3 regions of the Streptomyces mirabilis genome follow, and region 2 is predicted to be linked to each of the others. Evidence: predicted binding sites of a transcription regulator. Region 2 holds the regulator's gene; each other region holds the start of a gene.

What was found. Region 2 encodes HspR, which represses chaperone genes until heat shock. Its sites were predicted from a motif close to TTGAGNNNNNNNNNCTCAA; they were not measured.
Region 1: the regulator HspR is predicted to act here: its motif matches at 4,743-4,761, upstream of lon (endopeptidase La).
Region 3: the regulator HspR is predicted to act here: its motif matches at 5,478-5,496, upstream of dnaK (molecular chaperone DnaK).

Annotation. Positions count from the first base shown of each region.
Region 1 covers NZ_CP074102.1:2,609,299-2,616,981, forward strand. Annotated here, with positions in the region: gene SMIR_RS11285 (protein phosphatase 2C domain-containing protein) at 1-29, shown strand, start outside; gene SMIR_RS11290 (MarR family winged helix-turn-helix transcriptional regulator) at 48-479, opposite strand; gene SMIR_RS11295 (MarR family winged helix-turn-helix transcriptional regulator) at 492-1,010, opposite strand; gene SMIR_RS11300 (lysozyme) at 1,301-2,122, shown strand; gene lon (endopeptidase La) at 2,303-4,720, opposite strand; gene SMIR_RS11310 (sulfatase-like hydrolase/transferase) at 4,831-5,340, shown strand; gene SMIR_RS11315 (rhomboid-like protein) at 5,446-6,372, opposite strand; gene SMIR_RS11320 (TetR family transcriptional regulator C-terminal domain-containing protein) at 6,427-6,777, opposite strand; gene SMIR_RS11325 (hypothetical protein) at 6,918-7,118, opposite strand; gene SMIR_RS43430 (hypothetical protein) at 7,239-7,433, opposite strand.
Region 2 covers NZ_CP074102.1:3,894,811-3,902,493, forward strand. Annotated here, with positions in the region: gene SMIR_RS17130 (sugar ABC transporter substrate-binding protein) at 1-405, opposite strand, end outside; gene SMIR_RS43515 (PA14 domain-containing protein) at 681-1,040, shown strand; gene SMIR_RS17135 (fibronectin type III domain-containing protein) at 983-1,663, shown strand; gene SMIR_RS17140 (heat shock protein transcriptional repressor HspR) at 1,721-2,173, opposite strand; gene dnaJ (molecular chaperone DnaJ) at 2,178-3,362, opposite strand; gene grpE (nucleotide exchange factor GrpE) at 3,396-4,064, opposite strand; gene dnaK (molecular chaperone DnaK) at 4,061-5,911, opposite strand; gene SMIR_RS17160 (MraY family glycosyltransferase) at 6,007-7,074, opposite strand; gene SMIR_RS17165 ((Fe-S)-binding protein) at 7,331-7,683, shown strand, end outside.
Region 3 covers NZ_CP074102.1:737,874-745,556, forward strand. Annotated here, with positions in the region: gene SMIR_RS03350 (LysR family transcriptional regulator) at 17-928, opposite strand; gene SMIR_RS03355 (DUF6817 domain-containing protein) at 1,107-1,667, shown strand; gene SMIR_RS03360 (helix-turn-helix domain-containing protein) at 1,730-2,581, shown strand; gene SMIR_RS03365 (Sco1979 family transcriptional regulator) at 2,637-3,503, shown strand; gene dnaK (molecular chaperone DnaK) at 3,566-5,431, opposite strand; gene SMIR_RS03375 (OsmC family protein) at 5,562-5,987, opposite strand; gene SMIR_RS03380 (vWA domain-containing protein) at 6,074-7,683, opposite strand, start outside.

The DNA of each region.
Region 1 (7,683 bases), 1.3 Mb from region 2:
ACGCGACGGTGGTGTTCGTGGACTGGTGAGTCGGGCGGATCGGAGCGTTACTTCTCCATGCCCCGGTTCAGCTGGTTGAGCAGCCGGGCCAGTTCGGCGACCTCGCGCGGGTCCCAGCCCGCGAGTTCGCGGACATACCGTGCCCGGCGCGCCTCCCGCACCGCGCGGAACCGGTGCCGGCCCTCGTCCGTGAGACGCACGAGCCAGGCACGGCCGTCGGCGGGGTCGGGCTCACGGGCGACCAGTCCGAGCTCCTCCAGGGCATGGAGCTGACGGGACATCGTGGCCTTGCCGACGCCGATGTACGCGGCGAGTTCGGTGGCGCGCTGGCGGCCGCACTCGTCGAGACGGAAGAGGAGCCCGTACGCGGAGGACTCCAGGTCGGGGTGGACCTCACGGGCCATCTCACCGGAACTGGCCCGGGCGCGCCGCAGCAGCACGGTCAGCTCCCGCTCCAGCGCGGGGAATTCCTGGTCCACGCCCGCCTCCTCCTACTTCTCCATGCCGAGGTTCAGCTGGTGCAACAGCCGCGCCAGCTCCGCGACCTCGCGAGGATCCCAGTGGGCGAGCTCGCTCACGTACCGGGCGCGCCGCGCCTCGCGCACCTGGCCGACCCGGCTGCGGCCCTCCTCGGTGAGGTGGACGAGCCAGGCACGGCCGTCGGCGGGGTCGGGCTCACGGGCGATGAGGCCGAGCTCCTCCAGGGCGCGCAGCTGACGGGACATCGTGGCCTTGCCCACGCCGATGTAGCCGGCCAGCTTGGTGGCGCGCTGGCGGCCGCACTCGTCGAGGCGTACGAGGAGTCCGTACGCGGCGGACTCCAGGTCCGGATGGACCTCGCGGGCCATCTCGCCCTGGTTGGCGCGGGCACGGCGCAGGAACACGGTCAACTCGCGCTCCAGGGAGAGGAACTCGGGGTCCGCGCCGCCGTGCGCGGCGGGCTGGTCCACACCCCTGCCCGACCCGTCGAGGCCGGCCGGATACCGGCCTCCGTTCCTGTCCTCGCGCACGTCTGCCCCTCACCCGGTTTCCCGACTCTGAAAGTTTCCGCCAAAGGTGGCCATAGCCACAGCTCCGTAAGTATTTCTCAGGCGTAGACCAACGGCAGCCCACGGCCCCTCTTCCCAGCACGTTCTCCCCGTGCGTAGCTTCGTGGACAGACACCCAATGGCATGCCCACGCCGCCAGGTCGACGAGGACCTGACCCCCCGCTCACGGCACGCATGCCCGCACCACTCACGACACGCAAGTCCGCACCATTCCCCCCACCTGGCTCCATCGAGCCCTTCGGAGGCACGTCATGCCCGTGCACAGATCCGGAACGCCCCACCGCCTGCGCCTGCTCGCGCTGGGAACCCTGCTCGCCGCCTTCTCCCTGCTGTGCGCCCCGCCTTCCTCCTCCGCCGCCGACACACCCGCCCGGGGCTCCGCCCGAATGGGCATGGGTGTCCTCGCGCACGACGGCCAGGCCGGCACGCCCAACACCGGTGACGCCACCCAGACGGAAGGCGTGGACGTCAGCGGCTACCAGGGCAACGTCGCCTGGTCGACCCTGTGGAGCAGCGGGGTCAAATGGGCCTACACCAAGGCCACCGAGGGGACGTACTACACGAACCCCTACTTCGCCCAGCAGTACAACGGCTCGTACAACGTCGGCATGATCCGCGGCGCGTACCACTTCGCGACCCCCGACACGACGAGCGGCGCCACCCAGGCCAACTACTTCGTGGACCACGGCGGCGGCTGGTCCGGCGACGGCAGGACGCTGCCGGGCACGCTCGACATCGAGTGGAACCCGTACGGGGCCGCCTGCTACGGCAAGACGCAGAGCGCGATGGTCAGCTGGATCAGCAGTTTCCTCACCCAGTACAAGGCACGCACCGGCCGGGACGCCGTGATCTACACGGCGACCAGCTGGTGGAGCGACTGCACCGGCAACTACGGCGGCTTCGCCTCCGCCAACCCCTTGTGGATCGCCCGTTACGCCGCCGACCCCGGCACGCTGCCGACCGGCTGGGCGTACTACACGCTGTGGCAGTACACCTCGTCCGGACCTACGGTCGGTGATCACGACAAGTTCAACGGCGGCCTGGACCGGGTGCAGGCGCTCGCCAACGGCTGACCGATGGCAGATGGCAGATGGCGGCTGACGACTGACAGCTGACAGATTTCAGATTTCAGATTTCAGATTTCAGATTTCAGACGACCGATGTCGGCTGACAGCCGACAGAAACGGCTGACAGCACGGCGAAGGCCCGGGCCTCCCTCACGGGACCCGGGCCTTCCCTTCCGGCAGCGTCCGTCACGCCGCTACCGGAACCTCCGGCGTCGCGCCGTTCGTGGCCGGCGACAGCGCCAGTTCCAGGACCTGGCGGACGTCCGTGACGGCGTGGACGTCCAGCTTCTCCAGCACCTCGGCCGGGACGTCGTCCAGGTCGGCCTCGTTGCGCTTCGGGATGATGACCGTGGTGACACCCGCCCGGTGCGCGGCGAGCAGCTTCTGCTTCACCCCGCCGATGGGCAGGACGCGGCCGGTCAGTGAGACCTCACCCGTCATCGCCACGTCCGTGCGGACCAGTCGGCCGGACAGGAGCGAGGCCAGCGCCGTCGTCATGGTGACGCCCGCGCTCGGACCGTCCTTGGGGACCGCGCCCGCCGGGAAGTGGATGTGCACGCCCCGGTCCTTCAGGTCGCCGACCGGCAGTTCCAGCTCGGCGCCGTGCGAGCGGAGGAAGGAGAGCGCGATCTGCGCCGACTCCTTCATCACGTCACCCAGCTGACCGGTCAGGGTCAGACCGGCCGCGCCCGTCTCCGGGTCGGCCAGCGACGCCTCCACGAAGAGGACGTCACCGCCGGCGCCCGTCACGGCCAGACCGGTGGCGACACCGGGCACCGCGGTACGGCGCTCGGCCGGGTCCTGAGCGGACTCGGGCACGTGGTGCGGCCGTCCGATGAGCCCGCGCAGATCGGCGTCGGTCACCGTGAAGGGCAGCTCCCGCTCTCCGAGTTCGTGCTGCGCCGCGACCTTGCGGAGCAGGCGTGCGACGGCCCGCTCCAGGTTGCGTACGCCCGCTTCCCGGGTGTACTCCCCGGCGAGCTTGCGCAGCGCGCTCTCGTCGAGCGCGACCTCCTCCTTCTCCAGACCGGCCCTCTCCAGCTGACGCGGCAGCAGGTGGTCACGGGCGATGACGACCTTCTCGTCCTCGGTGTACCCGTCGAGCCGGACCAGTTCCATACGGTCGAGCAGCGCTTCCGGGATGGCTTCGAGCACGTTGGCCGTCGCCAGGAACACCACGTCGCTGAGGTCGAGCTCGACCTCCAGGTAGTGGTCCCGGAAGGTGTGGTTCTGGGCGGGGTCGAGGACTTCGAGCAGCGCCGCGGCGGGGTCGCCGCGGAAGTCGGAGCCGACCTTGTCGATCTCGTCCAGCAGGACCACCGGGTTCATGGACCCGGCCTCCTTGATGGCGCGGACGATACGGCCGGGCAGCGCGCCGACGTACGTACGCCGGTGGCCACGGATCTCGGCCTCGTCCCGTACGCCGCCGAGCGCGACCCTGACGAACTTGCGGCCCATCGCGTGCGCGACGGACTCGCCGAGCGAGGTCTTGCCGACACCGGGCGGACCGACGAGCGCGAGCACTGCGCCGCCGCGCCGCCCGCCGACGACGCCGAGACCGCGCTCGGAGCGCCGCTTGCGCACGGCCAGGTACTCGGTGATGCGCTCCTTCACGTCTTCCAGACCGGCGTGCTCGGCGTCCAGGATGCCCTTGGCGCCCTGGATGTCGTACTCGTCCTCGGTGCGCTCGTTCCACGGCAGCTCCAGGACGGTGTCGAGCCAGGTCCGGATCCAGCCGCCCTCCGGCGACTGGTCGCTGGACCGCTCCAGCTTGTCGACTTCCTTGAGCGCGGCCTCGCGGACGTTCTCGGGGAGGTCGGCGGCCTCGACGCGGGTCCGGTAGTCGTCGGACTCCTCCCCCTCCTTGGCGTCACCGTTCAGCTCGCGCAGTTCCTTGCGGACGGCTTCGAGCTGGCGCCGCAGCAGGAACTCGCGCTGCTGCTTGTCGACGCCCTCCTGGACGTCCTTCGCGATGGACTCGGCGACATCCTGCTCGGCCAGGTGCTCACGCAGCTGCTCGGTGGCGAGCTTCAGCCGGGCGACCGGGTCGGCGGTCTCCAGCAGCGTGACCTTCTGCTCGGTGCTCAGGAACGGGGAGTAACCGGAATTGTCGGCAAGGGCGGACACGTCGTCGATGGCCTGTACGCGGTCCACGACCTGCCAGGCGCCGCGCTTGCGCAGCCAGCTGGTGGCGAGGGCCTTGTACTCCTTGACCAGTTCGGCGACGTGGCCGGGCAGCGGGTCGGGCACGGTCTCGTCGACCCGGGTGCCCTCGACCCACAGGGCGGCACCAGGGCCGGTCGTCCCGGCGCCGATCTTCACGCGCCCACGGCCGCGGATCAGCGCGCCCGGGTCGCCGTCGGCCAGTCGGCCGACCTGCTCGACAGTGCCGAGCACGCCCGTGCTCGGGTACGCCCCGTCGATGCGTGGCACCAGCAGCACCTTCGGCTTGCCGGGCTCCGACCGCGCGGCGGCCTGGGCGGCCTCCACCGCGGCGCGTACATCGGCGTCGTTAAGGTCCAGCGGAACCACCATCCCGGGCAGCACGACCTCGTCGTCGAGCGGCAACACGGGCAGGGTGAGCGGTGTGGACGTCGAAGCCATTATCTCTCCCTAGGCAGTCAAGTTGAGCTATGCCGACTCAATGCACGTGAGCCCCGGATTGTTCCCCGGGGTCTGTTCGCTGTGAGCGATCGCTCTCCACGGAGACATCCGTGCAGGTCAGCGGGGCACCCGCCGCGCTTACCTCTTGGTCGGCCTCACTCCGCCGCAAACCCACGGCGAACGCCTGTGGTGCGGTCAACGCCGTCGGCCCGCCGTCCCTTCCCGTGCGACCGCGCCCGGTCGACGCGGTCGACGCGATGCGGGACTTCCGCGACAAACTGCGCTCGCTCGGGCAGCTCGACAACACCCTGGTGCTGTACACGGGCGACCACGGCCTGCTCTGGGCCGACCACGGCTGGCTGCGCAAGTCGGTGCCGTACCGGCCGAGCCTGGAGGTGCCGTTCTACCTGTCGTGGCCGGGCGGCGGACTCGGCACGGCCAGGACCGACGACCGGCTCACGGCCCACGTCGACATCGCGCCCACCCTTCTCGACGCGGCGGGCATCACCCCGGACACCCCGCACGACAGCCACTGGCTGCTCGGCACCCGGGACCGCGACCATGTCCTCACCGAGTGGTGGTGGAACCGCCAGGACAAGCAGCCGATCGCGAGTGCGTAACAGGAGCACCGCTTCGGTGTCCCGGAGCTGGCCCGACGGCTGACGGCGGCCCGGGCGACCTCACCCGACCGGACCGGCCCGGACCCGCCGCGACCGCCCCGACCGCTAGGCGGCGACGGTGCCGGGCATCTGAGCGGTGTGTACGGCGGCGGGGGCGGCGGGGCTGGAGGCCGCCACCGTACGGGCGCGGCGCCAGCCCCGCACCAGCGGCCAGGTCGACACCCCGATCGCCAGGGACATCAGATGCCCCCAGTCCGTCATCGGGTCGGCGAATTCGAGCAGGTCCCCGACGACCATCGAGCCGAAGACGACCAGCAGCGGCCAGCGCAGCCAGGGCCTCAGCAGCCCGGCGAGCGCGCCGACGCTCGTGGCGACGCCGAAACTGATGCCGTAGTCGAGGCGGTGCAGGGAGCTGTCGGGAAGGCCTCCCGCCAGCACGGAAAGGCCGACGGGCACCTCGGTGGCCAGGGTGGCCACGACGTGCCCGAGCAGGAAGACTCCGGCGGTCCGGAGGCCGCCTATCCGCCGCTCCAGCGCGGTCAGCACCAGCACGAACCCGATGGCGTACGGCGAGGTGATCCCGCCCGCCATCCACAGCGCGCTGGCCAGCAGCACCAGCACCGGTTCGCGTACGAGGTGCGCGACGTCGGTGCTGGACCCCTGCTGCAAGGCGTGCACGAGGGAGGGGTCCGCGTAGTCGGTGACCATCGCGGTGACGGTGAGAACGGCCGCGTACCCGAAGGTGAAGGGCGTTCCAGTCGGGGTGGGCAGCAACCGCCAGGGACGGAGCGACCGCAGCCGGGCGAGGGCGCGGGAGACGGGTGGAACCGATGGGGCGGGAGGGGCGAGTACAGGGGGTGTCGTCGCCGGGCGGGGGGCGGGCGGCACGGCCGTGGCGCCGCGTTGTCGCGGCACCCCGTCCAGGAGAAGCGAGCCCGTCTGTGGGTCCTTGAGCGCGGCATCGGCCGAGGAGGCCGTCGGGGCTGTGGTCGTCGCCACTGCCGTCGCCGTCGCGGTCGTGCTCCGGTCCAAGGTGAGGGGCTCCTTCCGTCCCGCCCCACCCTTGGGGGCTCGCGGCGCCGCTGTCTATGACCGACGCCACGTGGGAGGCGATTCATAGCAACCTGATAAGCGGGTACGGCGTCCGCGGTCGCCGTGTCCGCACACGCGTCCGAGTCCGTCCGTATGCGCGTCCGACGGCAGCCCCGTGCCCGAGACGGTGATCGAGCGCAGCAATCGGTCGAGGTAGGCCCGCATCCGGGCGGCCATGCCGACACCCGCGGGGTCGAGGGCCCACTGAAACTGGATGCCGTCCATGACGGCGGCGAACTCCTCGGCGAGCGCCTCGCAGTCGGTGTCGGGCTTCAGTTCGCCGCCCGCGACCGCCTCGCGCAGCGTGCCCGCGCTGACCTCGACGAGATCGGCGTAGCGCTTCACGAAGAACGCGTGGGTGGGGTGGCCGAGTGCGCCTCGACGGCGAAGAACCGCTCGACGTCGCGCTCCTCGCTGCGCCGCAGTACACAGACGGGGCAACTACGGTGCGCTGTTCCTCTTCGATCGCCGCCGTACTGGACGCACTAGCCGTCCAGTACCTCCACTCCGTCAAGTAGCCCCTTTTTCAAGAAGCCCGTCACCGCGATCCACACCACCCCCTCGACAAGCGCGTCGAGGACCTGCTCTCCCGTGTGTCGCTGGAGAAGAAGGCGGGTCAAGCTGTTCCACTCCGTGCTCTGCATGAACGCGGACGGCACCTTCGCCACCGACGGACCCTCATGCACGTCGCCGCTCCCGAGCCGGCCGCGAGCACCTGTCTGGGCATCCCGGTCGCCCTCGCTGCGCGGGCAGCCGAGGGGCACCGACTGGGAATGAGGTCAGTTTCGGCTTCAATCGCGATGTCCTCACTGGGGCTCCTGCGTGAACTGCCTCGCCTTCGACGGCATCGTCTGCGCCGACTGGGGCCTGCTCACCGACGCGCCCGTGCTCGGCGAACTGTTCCCCGCGCGGGCCTGGAGCGCCGCGCAGTGCCCCGAGATGATCGTTGAACCGGTCCGCTCGGCCGCGTCACGGAGGAACGCGTCCATGAATCCGTACATCGACTCCCGCGCGAAAAACTCGGCCTCTTCGAGAACTGTCCCTAAGGACTGGGGAGGACGAGCTCAAGGAGATCCTGCGGCTGCTGGACGCGGTGCCCACGCTGGTGTGCGTCAGCCTCGAACGGCCCGTCGTCCTGCCCGAGATCGCCGCGAGGGCGGCCTCGCTGGTCGCCGACTACGGCGCGAGCGACACTGCACTCCTGGACGTCGTCTTCGGACGGGCGCGGGCCCAGGGGCGACTGCCGTTCGA
Region 2 (7,683 bases):
GACGGGGATGCCCGCGTCCTTGGCCTTCTGCACATCGCTCGCGATGGCCTTGGAGTCCACCGCGTCGACGAGGATCACGTCGACCTTGTCGGCCACCATCTGCTGGAACTGCTGGCTCTGCTTGTTGGCGTCCTGAGCCGCGTTGGCGTAGTCGACCTTGCCCTTGTTGTTCGTGAGCTTGGCGACCTGCTGCTCGATGATCGGGTAGTCGAACTTCTCGTAACGGGTGTTGGCCTTCTCCGGGAGGAGCAGACCAACCGTGATGTCGTCACCCTTGGTCGGGCTCGCCTTGGTGCTGCTGCCGCCGATCCCGTCCACGACACCGCACGCGGCGAGGGAGACGGTCATCGCGGAGCAGGCCAGGGCTATGGCGGTACGACGAAGCCGGGTGTTACGAGTGTTCACATCAGGTGCCTTCCGGGCGAGGTAGCTGCTTTGCGACCCAGGTGGCTGAAAGCCAACGCGGCGATCACCTCAGCGTCAAGGAGTAACCACTTAACGAGATGGCAACAGCATTCTGTGTTCCCCAAGTGAACACGATGGGAAGGGGGTGCGCCGCCACTTCCACAGAACCCCTCTGATTGACTTGCGTCACTCGCTCCCCGGCGGCATACAACCCACCCCCACGCCCGGGAGTCTCCAAGGTGGCCGCGCACACCGCAGCACGGATCAGGGGAAGCATGAGACCAGTTGGACGGGGTGGACGGGCGCTCGTCGCGACACTGACGATCGCCACCACCGGGGGCCTGCTCGCCATATCGGGGGCACCCGCCTCCGCCGCGAGCAGCTGCGCATCACCGGCGTACAAGCGGCAGTTCTACGCGAACACCACTTTCTCCGGCACACCGAAGAAAACGGACTGCGAAGGCGCGGTCAGCGAGAACTGGGGCACGAAGGCCCCCGCCTCCGGCCTCCCCAAGGACAACTTCGGCGTCCGCTGGACCGTGACGAGGGACTTCGGATCGGGTAGTCCGCGCGTTCCATGGCCGCCGCCGGGGAACGCGAGGACCTCACCCCGCCGCCCGCCGTCACCGGGCTGACGGTCACCCCGACCGAGTACGGCTTCGAGCTGGAGTGGGACAAGAACCCGGCCGCCGACCTCGGGAGGTACACCGTCTACCGGGGTGAGCTCTGGGGCGACGAGGGCGAGGAGCAGGTGTGCTCCGGAACGCTGACGGAGTATCTGCCGGCCGACACCACCTCGTACTCGTACACCACCCGTCCGGACGGCGACCGCGTCTGCTTCTTCGTCGACGCCATCGACACCTCCTGGAACTCCTCCTTCAAGTGGACCCGGACGGCCGAGGCGGTGGCCGCGACCGAGCTCGACACGACGCCGAGCGTGCCGACGCCCGAGGGCTCGCCGCTCCGTCTGGAGGCGTCCGCGGCGGAGGGCGACGAGGGCAACCAGCTGACCTGGTCCGGGCTCGGAGCAGGCGAAGAGGGGTCCCCCGAATCCGCGCAGGGCTTTCGCATCTACCGGTGGAACCCCGCCACCGCCGCGTACGAGAAGATCCACGAGGCCTCGGCCGGAGCGTTCGTGTACTTCGACACCGGCGCGAAGCGCGGCACCACGTCCTACTACTGGGTGACCGGTGTGAAGGCCGACGGCACCGAGACCCTGCCCGCCGGCGACTGGGCGGTCACCGCGCCCGCCAAGTGACGCGCTGGGGCCCGGAGGCTCAGCCTCCGGGCCCCAGCGACAGATGGGCGTCGGCCGTCAGTCCGAGGACTGCTGCCTCTTCGGGCGCCAGACCACCAGCGCGCTCGTCTGCTGGACCTCTTGGTACGGGACCAGGTCACGGCGGTACGAGGCGTGCACCGCGGCCTCGCGCTGCTGCATCGCGGCAGCGGCGCCGTCCAGGGCCGATTCCAGTTCCGCGACTCGGGACTGGAGGGCGGCGACCTGGTTCTCCAGCTCGATGATGCGCTTGATGCCGGCCAGGTTGATGCCCTCGTCCTGGGACAGCGCCTGCACCGTGCGGAGCAGTTCGATGTCGCGGGCCGAGTAGCGCCGGCCGCGCCCGGCGGTGCGGTCCGGGGAGACCAGGCCGAGGCGGTCGTACTGGCGCAGGGTCTGCGGGTGCAGGCCGGAGAGCTGGGCCGCCACCGAGATGACGTAGACCGGGGTCTCCTCGGTCAGTTCATAGGGGTTCCGACGACGGCCGTCCATCTGCTCATGCTCCCTTCGCGGCCTGGAACAGCTCCGCCCGTGGGTCCTCGCCCGCGGTTGCCTCGCGATACGCCTCCAGGGCGTCGCGAGCCTTGCCCGACACGTCTGTGGGGACCGCGACCTCGACGGTGACGAGGAGGTCGCCGCGCGTACCGTCCTTGCGGACGGCACCCTTGCCGCGGGCCCGCATCGTACGGCCGTTGGGCGTGCCCGGGGGCAGTTTCAAAGTGACCGGGGGGCCGCCCAGCGTCGGTACACGCACCTCGCCGCCGAGCGCCGCCTCCGTGAAGGTGACGGGCACGGTGACGGTGAGGTTGTCGCCCTTGCGGCCGAAGACCGGGTGGGCGTCCACGTGGACCGTGACGTACAGGTCGCCCGCCGGGCCGCCCCGTTCGCCGGGTGCGCCCTTGCCGCGCAGGCGGATGCGCTGGCTGTCGCTCACTCCCGCCGGGATGCGGACCTGCATCGTGCGCGAGGACTTGGCGCGGCCGCTGCCGTGGCAGATCTCGCAGGGGTTCTCCGCGATCAGACCGCGGCCCTTGCAGTCCGGGCAGGGGTCCGTGAGCGAGAAGCCGCCGCCGGAGCCGCGCGCGACCTGGCCGGTGCCGACGCACGTCGGGCACACGCGCGGTGTGCCGTTCGCGTCACCGGTGCCCGAACAGGCCTTGCAGGGTGCCTGGGACGTCATCCGCAGCGGGACCGTCGCGCCGTCCACCGCCTCGGTGAAGCTGAGCGTCACCTCGGTGTCGATGTCCTGGCCGCGCCGGGGCTGGGTCCGCGTACCGGTTCCCGCGCCGCCGCGGTTGAACAGGCCCCCGAAGACGTCTCCGATGCCGCCGCCGAAGCCGCCGGCACCGCCCGCTCCGCCCTGGGCGCCGCCTCCGAAGAGGTCGCCCAGGTCGAAGTTGAAGTTGCCGCCGCCCGCGCCGGGACCCGGACGGAAGCCGCCGTTGCCGAAGAGGGCGCGTGCCTCGTCGTACTCCTTGCGCTTCTTGGGGTCTCCGAGCACGTCGTTCGCCTCGGAGATCTCCTTGAAGCGCTCCTCGGCCTTGGCGTTGCCCTTGTTGGCGTCCGGGTGGAACTCGCGGGCGAGCTTCCGGTACGCCTTCTTGATCTCTGCCTCGGTGGCGTCCTTGGGGACGCCGAGGACCTTGTAGAAGTCCTTCTCGATGAAGTCCTTGGTGCTCATCCTCGACGCCCCTCCTCTCTCATGCGTTCAACGTCAGCCCTCGTCCGGGCCACCGCTCTCCTTGTCGTCGGCCGCCTCGGCGGAATCCTGGGAGTCCGCCTTGCCGGTCTGCGCCCCCGGCTGGGGTTCGGCGACCGCCACCCGCGCGGGGCGGATGGTGCGCTCGCCGATGCGATACCCCGGCTGCAGAATCGCCACGCACGTCGTCTCCGTGACGTCCGGCGCGTACGAGTGCATCAGGGCCTCGTGGATCATCGGGTCGAAGGGCTCGCCCTCCTTGCCGAACTGCTGGAGGCCCATCTTCGCCGCGACGGTCTCCAGCGACTCGGCCACCGACTTGAAGCCGCCGACCAGTTCGCCGTGGTCCCGCGCGCGGGCGATGTTGTCGAGCACGGGCAGAAGTTCGGTCAGGAGGTTCGCGATGGCGATCTCCTTGACCGCGATCCGGTCGCGCTCGACCCGGCGGCGGTAGTTCTGGTACTCGGCCTGGAGCCGCTGGAGGTCCATCGTGCGCTCGCCGAGCGCCGTACGGACCTGGTCCAGCTGTGCGGTCAGACCGGCCATCTGTGCTGCTGATGCGTCCCCGGCCGGGGCCGCCGCCTCCTCCGTGGAGGAGGTGGCGGCCTTCGGCTCGGCGTCGTCAGGGGTGGCGCCGGAGGGGACGGCAGGCTTCTCTTCGAAGCCCGGGGTCTCCTCCGTCACGCGGCACCGTCCTTGCGGTCCTCGTCGACGATCTCGGCGTCGACGACGTCGTCATCGGCCTTGGCCTGCTCGGCGCCGGGGGCACCCTCGGCGCCACCGGCGGCCTGCGCGGCCTGGGCGTCGGCGTACATGGCCTGTCCGAGCTTCTGCGAGACCGCGGCGACCTTCTCCGTGGCGGTGCGGATCTCGGCGGTGTCCTCGCCCTTGAGCTTCTCCTTCAGCTCGGCGATGGAGGCCTCGACCTCGGTCTTGACGTCACCCGGGACCTTGTCCTCGTTGTCCTTGAGGAACTTCTCGGTCTGGTAGACGAGCTGCTCGCCCTGGTTGCGGGTCTCGGCGGCCTCGCGGCGCTTGTGGTCCTCGTCCGCGTACTGCTCGGCCTCCTGGCGCATCCGGTCGACCTCGTCCTTCGGCAGCGAGGAGCCGCCGGTGACGGTCATCTTCTGCTCCTTGCCCGTGCCCAGGTCCTTCGCGGTCACGTGCATGATGCCGTTGGCGTCGATGTCGAAGGCGACCTCGATCTGCGGGACACCGCGCGGGGCCGGCGGCAGACCGGTCAGCTCGAACATCCCGAGCTTCTTGTTGTACGCCGCGATCTCGCGCTCGCCCTGGTAGACCTGGATCTGGACGGACGGCTGGTTGTCCTCGGCGGTGGTGAAGATCTCGGACCGCTTGGTCGGGATCGTCGTGTTCCGCTCGATGAGCTTCGTCATGATGCCGCCCTTGGTCTCGATACCGAGGGACAGCGGGGTGACGTCGAGGAGCAGGACGTCCTTGACCTCACCCTTGAGGACACCGGCCTGCAGGGCGGCGCCGATGGCGACGACCTCGTCCGGGTTGACACCCTTGTTGGCGTCCTGGCCGCCGGTCAGCTCCTTGACGAGCTCGGCGACGGCGGGCATGCGGGTGGAGCCACCGACGAGAACGACGTGGTCGATCTCGGAGAGGTTGATGCCCGCGTCCTTGATGACGTTGTGGAACGGCGTCTTGCAGCGCTCCAGAAGGTCGGCGGTGAGCTGCTGGAACTGGGCGCGCGTGAGCTTCTCGTCCAGGTGCAGCGGGCCCTCGGCGGAGGCCGTGATGTAGGGCAGGTTGATCGAGGTCTCGGTGGACGAGGACAGCTCGATCTTCGCCTTCTCGGCGGCTTCGCGCAGACGCTGGAGCGCCATCTTGTCCTTGGCGAGGTCCACGCCGTGGCCGGAGCGGAACTGCTGCACCAGGTAGTCGACGACACGCTGGTCCCAGTCGTCACCACCGAGGTGGTTGTCGCCGTTGGTGGCCTTCACCTCGACGACGCCGTCACCGATCTCCAGGAGGGACACGTCGAAGGTGCCGCCACCGAGGTCGAAGACGAGGATCGTCTGGTCGTCCTTGTCCAGGCCGTACGCGAGGGCGGCGGCCGTGGGCTCGTTCACGATGCGCAGGACGTTCAGGCCCGCGATCTCGCCGGCCTCCTTCGTCGCCTGGCGCTCGGAGTCGTTGAAGTACGCCGGGACGGTGATGACCGCGTCCGTGACCTTCTCGCCCAGGTAGGCCTCGGCGTCGCGCTTCAGCTTCTGCAGGATGAAGGCGCTCATCTGCTGCGGGTTGAAGTTCTTCCCGTCGAGCTCGATCTTCCAGTCCGTGCCCATGTGACGCTTCACGGAGCGGATGGTCCGGTCCACGTTCGTGACCGCCTGGCGCTTGGCGACCTCGCCGACGAGCACCTCACCGTTCTTGGCGAAGGCGACGACGGACGGCGTGGTCCTGGCGCCCTCGGCGTTGGTGATGACGGTGGGCTCGCCGCCCTCCAGAACGCTGACGACGGAGTTAGTCGTGCCCAGGTCGATGCCGACCGCACGTGCCATTTCAATTCCTCCAGCAATGACTTGAGTGGAACGGACTCAAGTGTGCACGACACTCACTGCTGGGTCAACAGACATGAGTCATGGGGGCTCAAGTCTTATCTCTTGCTTACACGCAGGTGTGCTTGTAGACGTGCTCCGACCTGCGGCTTCTCGGTCAACCGACTCCCGGACGCGGGGACATGCCGTCCCCCATAGGTGGGGATCCGAAGCAGCGCGAGTACGCCGACACAGGCGCCGCCCGCCACCCACAACGCCGCCGTCGCGCTCACCCATCCCATGTCGATCAGCATCCCGACGAGTGCACCCGCGAAGCCGGTGACCCCCACGACGACCGCGGCACCCCGAGGCGTGACACCGAGGCGCCGCAGCCGGTGGACCAGATGATCGGGGGCGCCGCGCAGCAGCGGACGCCCGGCCCGCCGCCGCGACACCAGCACCAGTACGGCGTCGGCAGTCGCCACGGCCGTCAGCGCGAACGCGGCGCCCACGCTCGACCCGGCCGCCCGCCCGGCGTGGACCAGTACCGCCGCCGAGGTCAGCACGAACCCGACGAACAGCGCGCCGCAGCGCCCCGGCACGATCCGGGCCGGGGGCCAGTTGTGCATCAGGAACCCGGTCAGCGCGGCGGCCAGCACGCTCAGCAGCGCCGCGAGCCCGTCCATGACCTCGGCGGCCGCGCAGCCGCTCAGCGCGAAGGCGGTCACCACCGCGACCGTCCCCATCACCCCGTCGGCGTGATCGAGCGAGGTGAAGGCATGGGTGGCGAGGGCGATCCAGCCGACGGCCACCACCCCGACCACCGGGCCGAGCTCGTCGTAGGGCACGGTCAGCGCGGCGGCGCCGGTCACGACGGCCGCCTGGAGCGGAACCCGCAGAAGAGCCGGCGGGGGCCACAGGTCGGCGACGAGCCCGAGGACACCGACCCCGATCCCGGCGGCCAGCAGCCGCCCGGCCGCCGGCCCCAGCGGCGCCACGTCCGTCCAGTCCCCGACCCCGGCGACGAACGCCGTGACCGCCACCACCGCCACCCCGCCGAGCAGCGGCACCGCGCGCGCCCGCCGCCGTTCGACCACGCCGAGGCGCAGAGCGAGGAGCCGCAGCAGGGCGGCGAGCACGGCGGCGAGGAGCAGGGCGGAGGTGGCGGCGACGATTCCGTACAGCACGCCGCCAATTTAGTGTTAAATGTCGCAAATACGCCGCAGATAACACGATCGGGTTTACGTGTCGGCCGGTGACCCCGCGACCGCGGGTCGGTGACTTCGGCGACTCAGGTGGACCTCAGCGACGCAGATCACCGCACCGCTGGCTACAGTGCGGCGGAAGATATGGGTAGTCTCAGACGGACTGCATAAGTTACCGCTTAGTAATCAGCTGAAGGTCGGCCTTCAGCTCCCCCCTCGCAGGCCCGAGGAGCCCCCAATGCAACTCGCCGCGATCATTGTGTCGCTGACGCTGACCGTGGTCGGCGTTGCGCTCATCGCACGAGCCGTCGCACAGATCTACCGGTTCATCAAGCTGGGCCAGCCGGTCCCGGCCGGTTCCCGAACCGACGACTGGAAGGCCCGCAGCATCACGCTGGCCAAGGAGTTCGTCGGCCACACCCGGATGAACCGGTGGGGGATCATCGGCGTCGCGCACTGGTTCGTCGCCGTCGGCTTCCTGACCCTCGGCCTGACGATCGTCACGGCGTACGGTCAGCTGTTCAAGGCCGACTGGACGCTGCCGATCCTGGGCGGCTGGCTGCCCTACGAGCTGTACACCGAGTTCATCGC
Region 3 (7,683 bases), 3.2 Mb from region 2:
CTGCCCGATCTGCGTGCTACTTGAGCTGCGTGTTGGCGGCCCTCTGCGTACAGCTGTGGGCGACCGTGTCGGCGAAGACCCGAGCGAGTGGGGTGAGGGCGTCCCAGCGGCGGACGGCCCAGCCGACCGGGAGCGGGGGCAGATTGGAGATGGGGACGAGGCGGAGGGGACCGTCACCGGGGATCTCCCAGCCGGGCAGCACAGGCACGACGGCGTGGCCGAGGCCGAGCTCTGCCAACAGGAGGGCGGTGTCCCAGTCGGCGACGCTGGTGTCGGAACCGCTCCGGATACCGAGTTCGGCGAACGCGGCATCGAGGCGGGCGCCTGAGCTGGAGTTCTGGGGGAGTCGGATGAGGCTGATGTCGCTGAGTTCGGCTGTGTTGACATAGGGCCGGCCCGCGAGCGGATCGTCGGCACGGACAGCCAGCACCCAGGGCAGGGCGACGACGGGGCGCTGCTCGATTCCGCGCACTGGGCCGGCGATCGTGACCCAGGCGAGGTCCAGGTTGCCGGCGGCGAGGGCCTCGAAGCAGTTGCGGCTGGAGGTCTCTGTCTGGAACTCCAGACTGACCTTCGGGTAGCGCTGACGGAAGGCGACGATGGCGTCGGACATGAAGTGCCGCACGGTTGTTCCGCCCGTGGTGACGCGCACAGAGCCGCTGTCGCCGTTGACAAGGTCTCCGAGACGCCGCAGGGCCAGATCCAGACCGGCGATGCTGTCCGACGCGGCCTCGCACAAGACGCGCCCCGCATGTGTGGGCACGACACCTCGTGGCTGGCGCTCCAGGAGGCTCACACCGGCCTCTCGCTCCAATCGCTTCACATGCTGGCTCACCGCTGACTGCGTGCAGTCCAGCTCCCGGGCAACGGCGCTGAGGCTTCCCGCCCTGCACACGGCCACGAAGACGCGCAGGTCCTCCAAAGTCATAACCCCAAGCTATAGCTTGGGCATAGCTAGAAATCCATAGGATTGACTGGGGGTTATGGGGTCCAGGATGATCGGTGCAGGGCCCAGGCGGCAACCCGTCCGGCGCTTTCGCGGGGTCCGGACCACAGGCGAAGGCGCGGACGGGTGCCGACCCCAAGCGACGGAAGGACACCGCCCTGTGCCTGCTTCTCCTGCCGCTGCCGGCCAGGCCATCGCGCTGCTGCGCAAGCTCGGCGCTGCGGACATCGCCCATCCGGGCGGCACTCTCGTCACCCATCTCCAGCGCGTCCAGGGACAACTCGCCGTATGGGGCGCCCGCCCCGCTCTCCAGCTCGCGGGCCTGTGCCACGCTTTCTACGGCACCGACGGCTTCCCCACTGCTTTGCTTTCTCCGGACAGCCGCACCGAACTCGCAGAGGCGATCGGCGCCGAGACTGAATCCATCGTGTATCTCTACGCGTCGTGTGACCGGAAGGCCACCTATCCAACGCTCGCGGATGCCGACGGGGCCTTCCGGAATCGGTTCACCGGCCGCCTCCACACTCCCCTGCCGCAACTTCGACGAGACTTCGCCGAATTGTCCGCCGCCAACGAACTCGACCTTGCCCGCATTGACCCCGTCTTCCGCGAGCAGTGGGGAGCCGAACTCCTCGCCCTGTTCACCCGATTCCAGCCCCTGTTGAGCCAAGCCGCTTGGTCGGACTGCCACACAGTGCTTGCCGCGGCTCCGCAGGACTAGGACGCGTATCGGGTTGCGATCGCCACGCACCACCCACGGCCTTCCTCGGTTACGGTCGGCGTATGTCCATCGTCGCGTCCGGTCCGACCAGGCCCTCAACCAACTCCGTCGGCAAAGGCGTCGGCCCGCTGCTGCGCGGCTGGCGGGAACAGCGTCGGGTCAGCCAGCTGGAACTGGCGCTGCGGGCCGACTCCTCGGCCCGGCACATCAGCTTCATCGAGACCGGCCGCTCCCGTCCGAGCGAGGAGATGGTGCTGCGGCTGGCCGAACACCTCGACGTCCCCGTACGGGAGCGCAACGCGCTGCTCCTGGCCGCCGGCTACGCGCCCCACTACCCGGAGCCCCCCCTCGACGACCCCTCGATGGACGCCCTGCGCCAGGGCATGGAGCGGCTGATCCAGGGCTACGAGCCCTACCCGGCGCTGGTGGTCGACGCCACGTACACCGTGCTCGCCGCCAACCGGGGCATCACCATGCTCCTGGAGGGCGTCTCCGAGTCGCTGCTCACGCCGCCGCTGAACGCGATGCGGCTGACCCTCCACCCGGAGGGCCTGGCGCCTCGGATCCGCAACCACCGCGAGTGGCGCGACCACCTGCTCGCGCAGATGGAACGGCAGATCGCCCTGGACCGCTCCGAGCCACTGCGTGCGCTCTACGAGGAGGTGGCGGCCTACCCGGTACCGGACCAGGGACAGGAAGGGAAAATGGCGCTGGAACCGGATGAAGATGTCGAGCCCGTTCCCTATTTCGCTCTCCCTCTGCAGATCGAGCACGGCGGGCGCGTGCTGTCCTTCATTTCATCCATCTCCACCTTCAACACCCCGATGGACGTCACTGTCGCCGAGCTGGCCATCGAGACGTTTCTCCCCGCGGATCCGGCGACGGTCAAATACCTTCAGTCACTGGTGTCTTGACGGAGCGTCGCCGATCCGTTTGAGTGGAGGCTTCGGCGCTTGGGGAGGGCGTGGCGTGAGTGAGCGGCGGGCTGCGCCCACCGTGGGGCAAGTGGTGCTCGGGCGGCGGCTGCAGGAATTGCGGGAGGCCACCGGGCTGAAGCGGGAAGAAGCCGCGCGTGTCCTGCGTGTCGCCCCGGCGACGGTGCGGCGGATGGAGATGGCCGAGGTCGCCCTCAAGATCCCCTACCTCCAGGTGCTGCTGACGACGTACGGAGTGGCCGACGACGAGGTGGCCGCCTTCGTCGCGCTCGCCGAGGAGGCGAACCAGCCGGGCTGGTGGCAGCGGTTCCACGATGTGCTGCCGGACTGGTTCAGCATGCACGTCAGCCTGGAGGGCGCCGCCCGTCTGATCCGCTCGTACGAGCCGCACTTCGTGCCCGGGCTGCTGCAGACCGAGGAGTACGCGCGCGCCGTGCTGGAGGCGGGAACGGTGGGCCAGACGGGGCCCGAGGCCATCGAGCGGCATGTGACGCTGCGCATGACGCGGCAGCAGCTGCTGCTGAGGCGCGAACACCGGCCCCACCTCTGGGTGATCATGGACGAGACCGCGCTGCGGCGCCCGGTGAGCATCCGTGGGGAGGTCATGCGGGACCAGATCGACCGGCTGCTGCGGGAGATGGAGAGCGACGACATCTCCGTCCAGGTCGCCGAGTACGCGAGCGGCCCGCATCCGGGGACGTACACCTCGTTCGCGCTGTTCCGCTTCGCGGAGCCGGAACTGCCCGACATGGTCTACAGCGAGTACCTGACCGGTGCCATCTACCTGGACTCGCGCCCCGAGGTGGCCATGCACCTGGAAGTGCTGGACCACATGTCGGCCCACGCCGCCTCCGTGCCCCGCACCAAGGAGATCCTGCGGGAGATCCGGGACTCCTACTGAGGAGTTCCCAGCGAGGACTTCCCAGGGAGGGGCTCACACAGAGCCCCTCTCCTCAAAAGCCCTTACGCCGCGCCGCCCCTCGTCTCCCTCTCGTCGTCCACGATCTCGGCGTCCACCACACCGTCCTCCGCCGCCGTGGTGTGCTCGGCGGCCGGCTCCTCCCGGGGGGTCTGCTGGGCCTGGGCGTACATGGCCTGACCCATCTTCTGGCTCACCGAGGCCAGCTTCTCGACGCCGGTGCGCAGGGCGGTGGTGTCGGTGGCGGAGTCCTCCAGGAGGCGCTTGAGGTCGGCGACGGCGGACTCGACCTCGGGCTTCGTCTCTGAGGGGATGCGTTCGCCGTTCTCACGGAGGAACTTCTCGGTCTGGTAGACGAGTTGTTCGGCCTGGTTGCGGGTCTCGGCGGCCTCGCGGCGTGCGCGGTCCTCCTCGGCGTACTGCTCGGCCTCGCGCATCATGCGGTCGATGTCGTTCTTGGGGAGCGCGGAGCCGCCCGTGACGGTCATCTTCTGTTCGCGCCCGGTGGCGAGGTCCTTCGCAAAGACGTGCATGATCCCGTTGGCGTCGATGTCGAAGGCGACCTCGATCTGCGGGACTCCGCGCGGCGCGGGCGGCAGCCCGGTGAGGTCGAAGACGCCGAGCTTCTTGTTGTACGCGGCGATCTCGCGTTCGCCCTGGTAGACCTGGATGCCGACCGAGGGCTGGTTGTCCGCTGCGGTGGTGAAGATCTCCGAACGGCGGGTCGGGATCGTGGTGTTGCGCTCGATGAGCCTGGTCATGATGCCGCCCTTGGTCTCGATGCCGAGGGACAGCGGGGTGACGTCGAGGAGTAGGACGTCCTTCACATCCCCCCTGATGACACCCGCCTGGAGAGCCGCGCCGAGCGCCACGACCTCGTCCGGGTTGACACCCTTGTGCGGGTCCTTGCCGGTGAGCTCCCTGACCAGGTCTGTGACGGCGGGCATCCGGGTCGAGCCGCCGACCAGGATGACGTGGTCGATCGCGGCGAGCTTGACGCCCGCGTCCTTGACCGCCTGGTGGAAGGGGGTCTTGCAGCGGTCGAGCAGATCGGCGGTCAGCTCCTGGAACTGAGCACGGGTCAGTTTCTCCTCGAGGTGCAGGGGGCCGTCGGCGGTGGCGGTGATGTAGGGCAGGTTGACGGTGGTCTCGGAGGAGCTGGACAGCTCGATCTTGGCCTTCTCGGCACCCTCGCGCAGCCGTTGCAGCGCCATCTTGTCGTGGCCGAGATCGATGCCGTACGAGGCCTTGAAGCGCTGCGCGAGGTGTTCGACGATCCGCTGGTCCCAGTCGTCGCCGCCGAGCCGGGTGTCGCCGTTGGTCGCCTTGACCTCGATGACGCCGTCGCCGATCTCCAGGAGCGAGACGTCGAAGGTGCCGCCACCCAGGTCGAAGACGAGGACGGTCTGCTCCTCGCCCCGGTCGAGGCCGTAGGCGAGGGCGGCGGCCGTCGGCTCGTTGATGATCCGCAGCACCTTCAGGCCCGCGATCTCGCCCGCCTCCTTGGTGGCCTGGCGCTGGGCGTCGTCGAAGTAGGCGGGCACGGTGATCACGGCGTCCGTGACGTCCTCGCCGAGGTAGGCCTCCGCGTCCCGCTTCAGCTTCTGCAGAACGCGCGCCGACAGTTCCTGGGCACGGTAGCGGGTGCCGTCGACGGAGCCCTGCTCCGGGAAGCGCCAGCTCGCTTCGCCCATGTGGCGCTTGACCGAGCGTGCGGTGCGCTCCACGTTCGTCACGGCCTGACGTTTGGCGACCTCGCCGACGAGCACCTCGCCGTTCTTGGCGAAGGCCACCACGGAGGGGGTGGTGCGCGCGCCCTCCGCGTTGGTCACGACGGTGGGGTCGCCGCCTTCGAGAAGGGCCACCACCGAGTTCGTCGTTCCGAGGTCGATCCCGACCGCACGTGCCATGTCCGTCCCCTTCCGCCAGGGCGCTGCCCACCTTCAAGCACAAAACTTGAGTGCGTTCTTGTCAATGGGGCGGACATGACAGCGCCGCGGGCCCTGCGTGGGGACCGCGGCGCCGTACTGCTTCCGGACGTCAGGCCAGCTTGGCCGTCAGGGTGATCGTCGTGCCGGTCAGCGCCGCGCTGACCGGGCAGTTCTTCTTCGCGTCCTCGGCCGCCGCGACGAAGCCGTCGTTGTCGAGGCCCGGCACCGTACCCTCCACCGTCAGGTGGATGCCGGTGATGCCCTCGCCGGGCTGGAAGGTGACGTCGGCGTTGGTGACGAGCTTGGTGGGCGGGGTGCCCGCGCCCGCGAGGGCGTGCGACAGCGCCATGGAGAAGCAGCTGGAGTGGGCGGCGGCGATCAGCTCCTCGGGGCTGGTCTTGCCGTTGGCGTCCTGCGCCCGCGACGCCCACGTCACCGGCTGCTGGCCGATGCCGGAGGAGTCGAAGGTGACGACGCCGCTGCCCTCGAGCAGGTTGCCTTCCCACACGGTGTGCGCGGTGCGCGTGGTTGCCACGATGATTCCCTTCGATGGGGTCCCGTTTTCGGGGTCCGTGCGCACCATCCGATCACACCTGCGCGCGACTCACCCAGAATGACAGCTCACCGCACGCGGAAGACCGGTCCCCGCGCCGTGAACGGGAGCCACGCGCCCTGCGGAATCAGATACGCGTGCTCGCGCCGCACCCGCAGCACGTCGCACCAGCCGTCCGTGATGACCAGCAGCGGCGCGCCCGGCGGGAAGTCGTCCGCGCGGTGCAGCAGATCGATGCCGGGCTGCAGCACCGTACCGCCGCGCCCGTGCACCCGTACCCGTCCGGCGATCTCGGTGACCGGCAGATAGCCCGCGTCGTGCGGCGCCGCGTCGCAGAACACCACCCGCGCGGCCGGTACGTCCCGGGCCTCGGCGTACGAGGCGATGGCGCCCAGCGCCTTGCCGAGCAGCGTGCGGTCCATGGAACCGGAGGTGTCGAGGACGACGCCGAAGGTGCAGCGGGCGATCTCCTCGGGCGGGAAGTACCGTCCCGCGCGCGGGATGTCGGGGGTGGACGCCTGACGGCGCGAGGGGCGCGCGTACGTCCGTACCGGCTCGGGGCGGGGCACGAACTCGTCGAACCAGCGGGCCAGGCGGGCGTCCCAAGGCAGCGGCGGATGGCTGAGCGCGCGGATCTCCTCGACCAGACCGCCCGGCAGATAGCCCCGCTCCAGCTGCTGGTGCAGGTCGAAGCCGTGGCTCAGGCCGCGCCGGTAGAGCTCGTCCAGGTCCACGTAGTCGCGCGGGGAGCCGAGCGGGGCGCCGAGGATGTCACCAACACCCTTGCCGCGGAGCGTGGACAGCCGGCGCATCCGGCGCAGGTCCTTCGCGATCCGGTCGTACACCTCCTCCGCCGACAGATCCTTCAACTCCGCGTCGTACAGAAGTCCTTCGGGCATCGTGCCGACCTGCATCTCGCACAGCCAGCCGTTGATGACGTAGTCGGCCGCGATGTTGAAGAGGTACGGGTCGCGGGGGCCGCAGCGGTCGCCGTGCCGCAGGGCGGCGTGCAGCATCTCGTGGGCGAGGACGAACCGCCATTCCTCGTCCTCCAGTTGGCGCAGCGGGTTGATGTAGATCTCGCCCGCCTCCGCGTTCACGGCGGCGACGGAGATGTCGTGGGCGCGGGCCAGTTCGGCGTCGGCGACCAGGGTGATGCCGGCCGCGATGCCGCCGAGCAGCGGGTAGGAGGAGATGAACCAGCTCAGCGCCCGCTCCCAGGGCTGTAGCCGGGTGGGCCCGCCGCGCATCGAGCCGCGGCGGCCGCCGGCCACGTCCATCGCCGTGGCCACGGTGCGGGTCAGGGCGTGCGCGAACTCGAGCTGCCAGTCCGGGGCCTGGCCGCCCTTCCAGGTGTCCCACGGCACCAGCAGCTGGTCCGGCTCGCCGCCGGCCGTACCGCAGCGCTCGTACGGGGCCGGAGTCCCCTCGCGCCGCCAGCGGGCGGCGAGTTGCTCCTCGTCGCCGTCGGGGTACGAGGGCGGCAGGTCCTCTGGGGTGAGGCCGATGGGGAAACCGAGCAGGAAGCGGTTGACGACCGCGCAGCGGGCGGCGAGGGCGTGGCGGTCGGGCTGCTCGCGCGTCTTCGGCGCCGCCGGGACATGGCCGAAGCCCAGGTGGATGATGGCGTGCGCGACCGCCCAGGCCCACTCGACGGGCTCGGCGCGGCGGGTGGGGT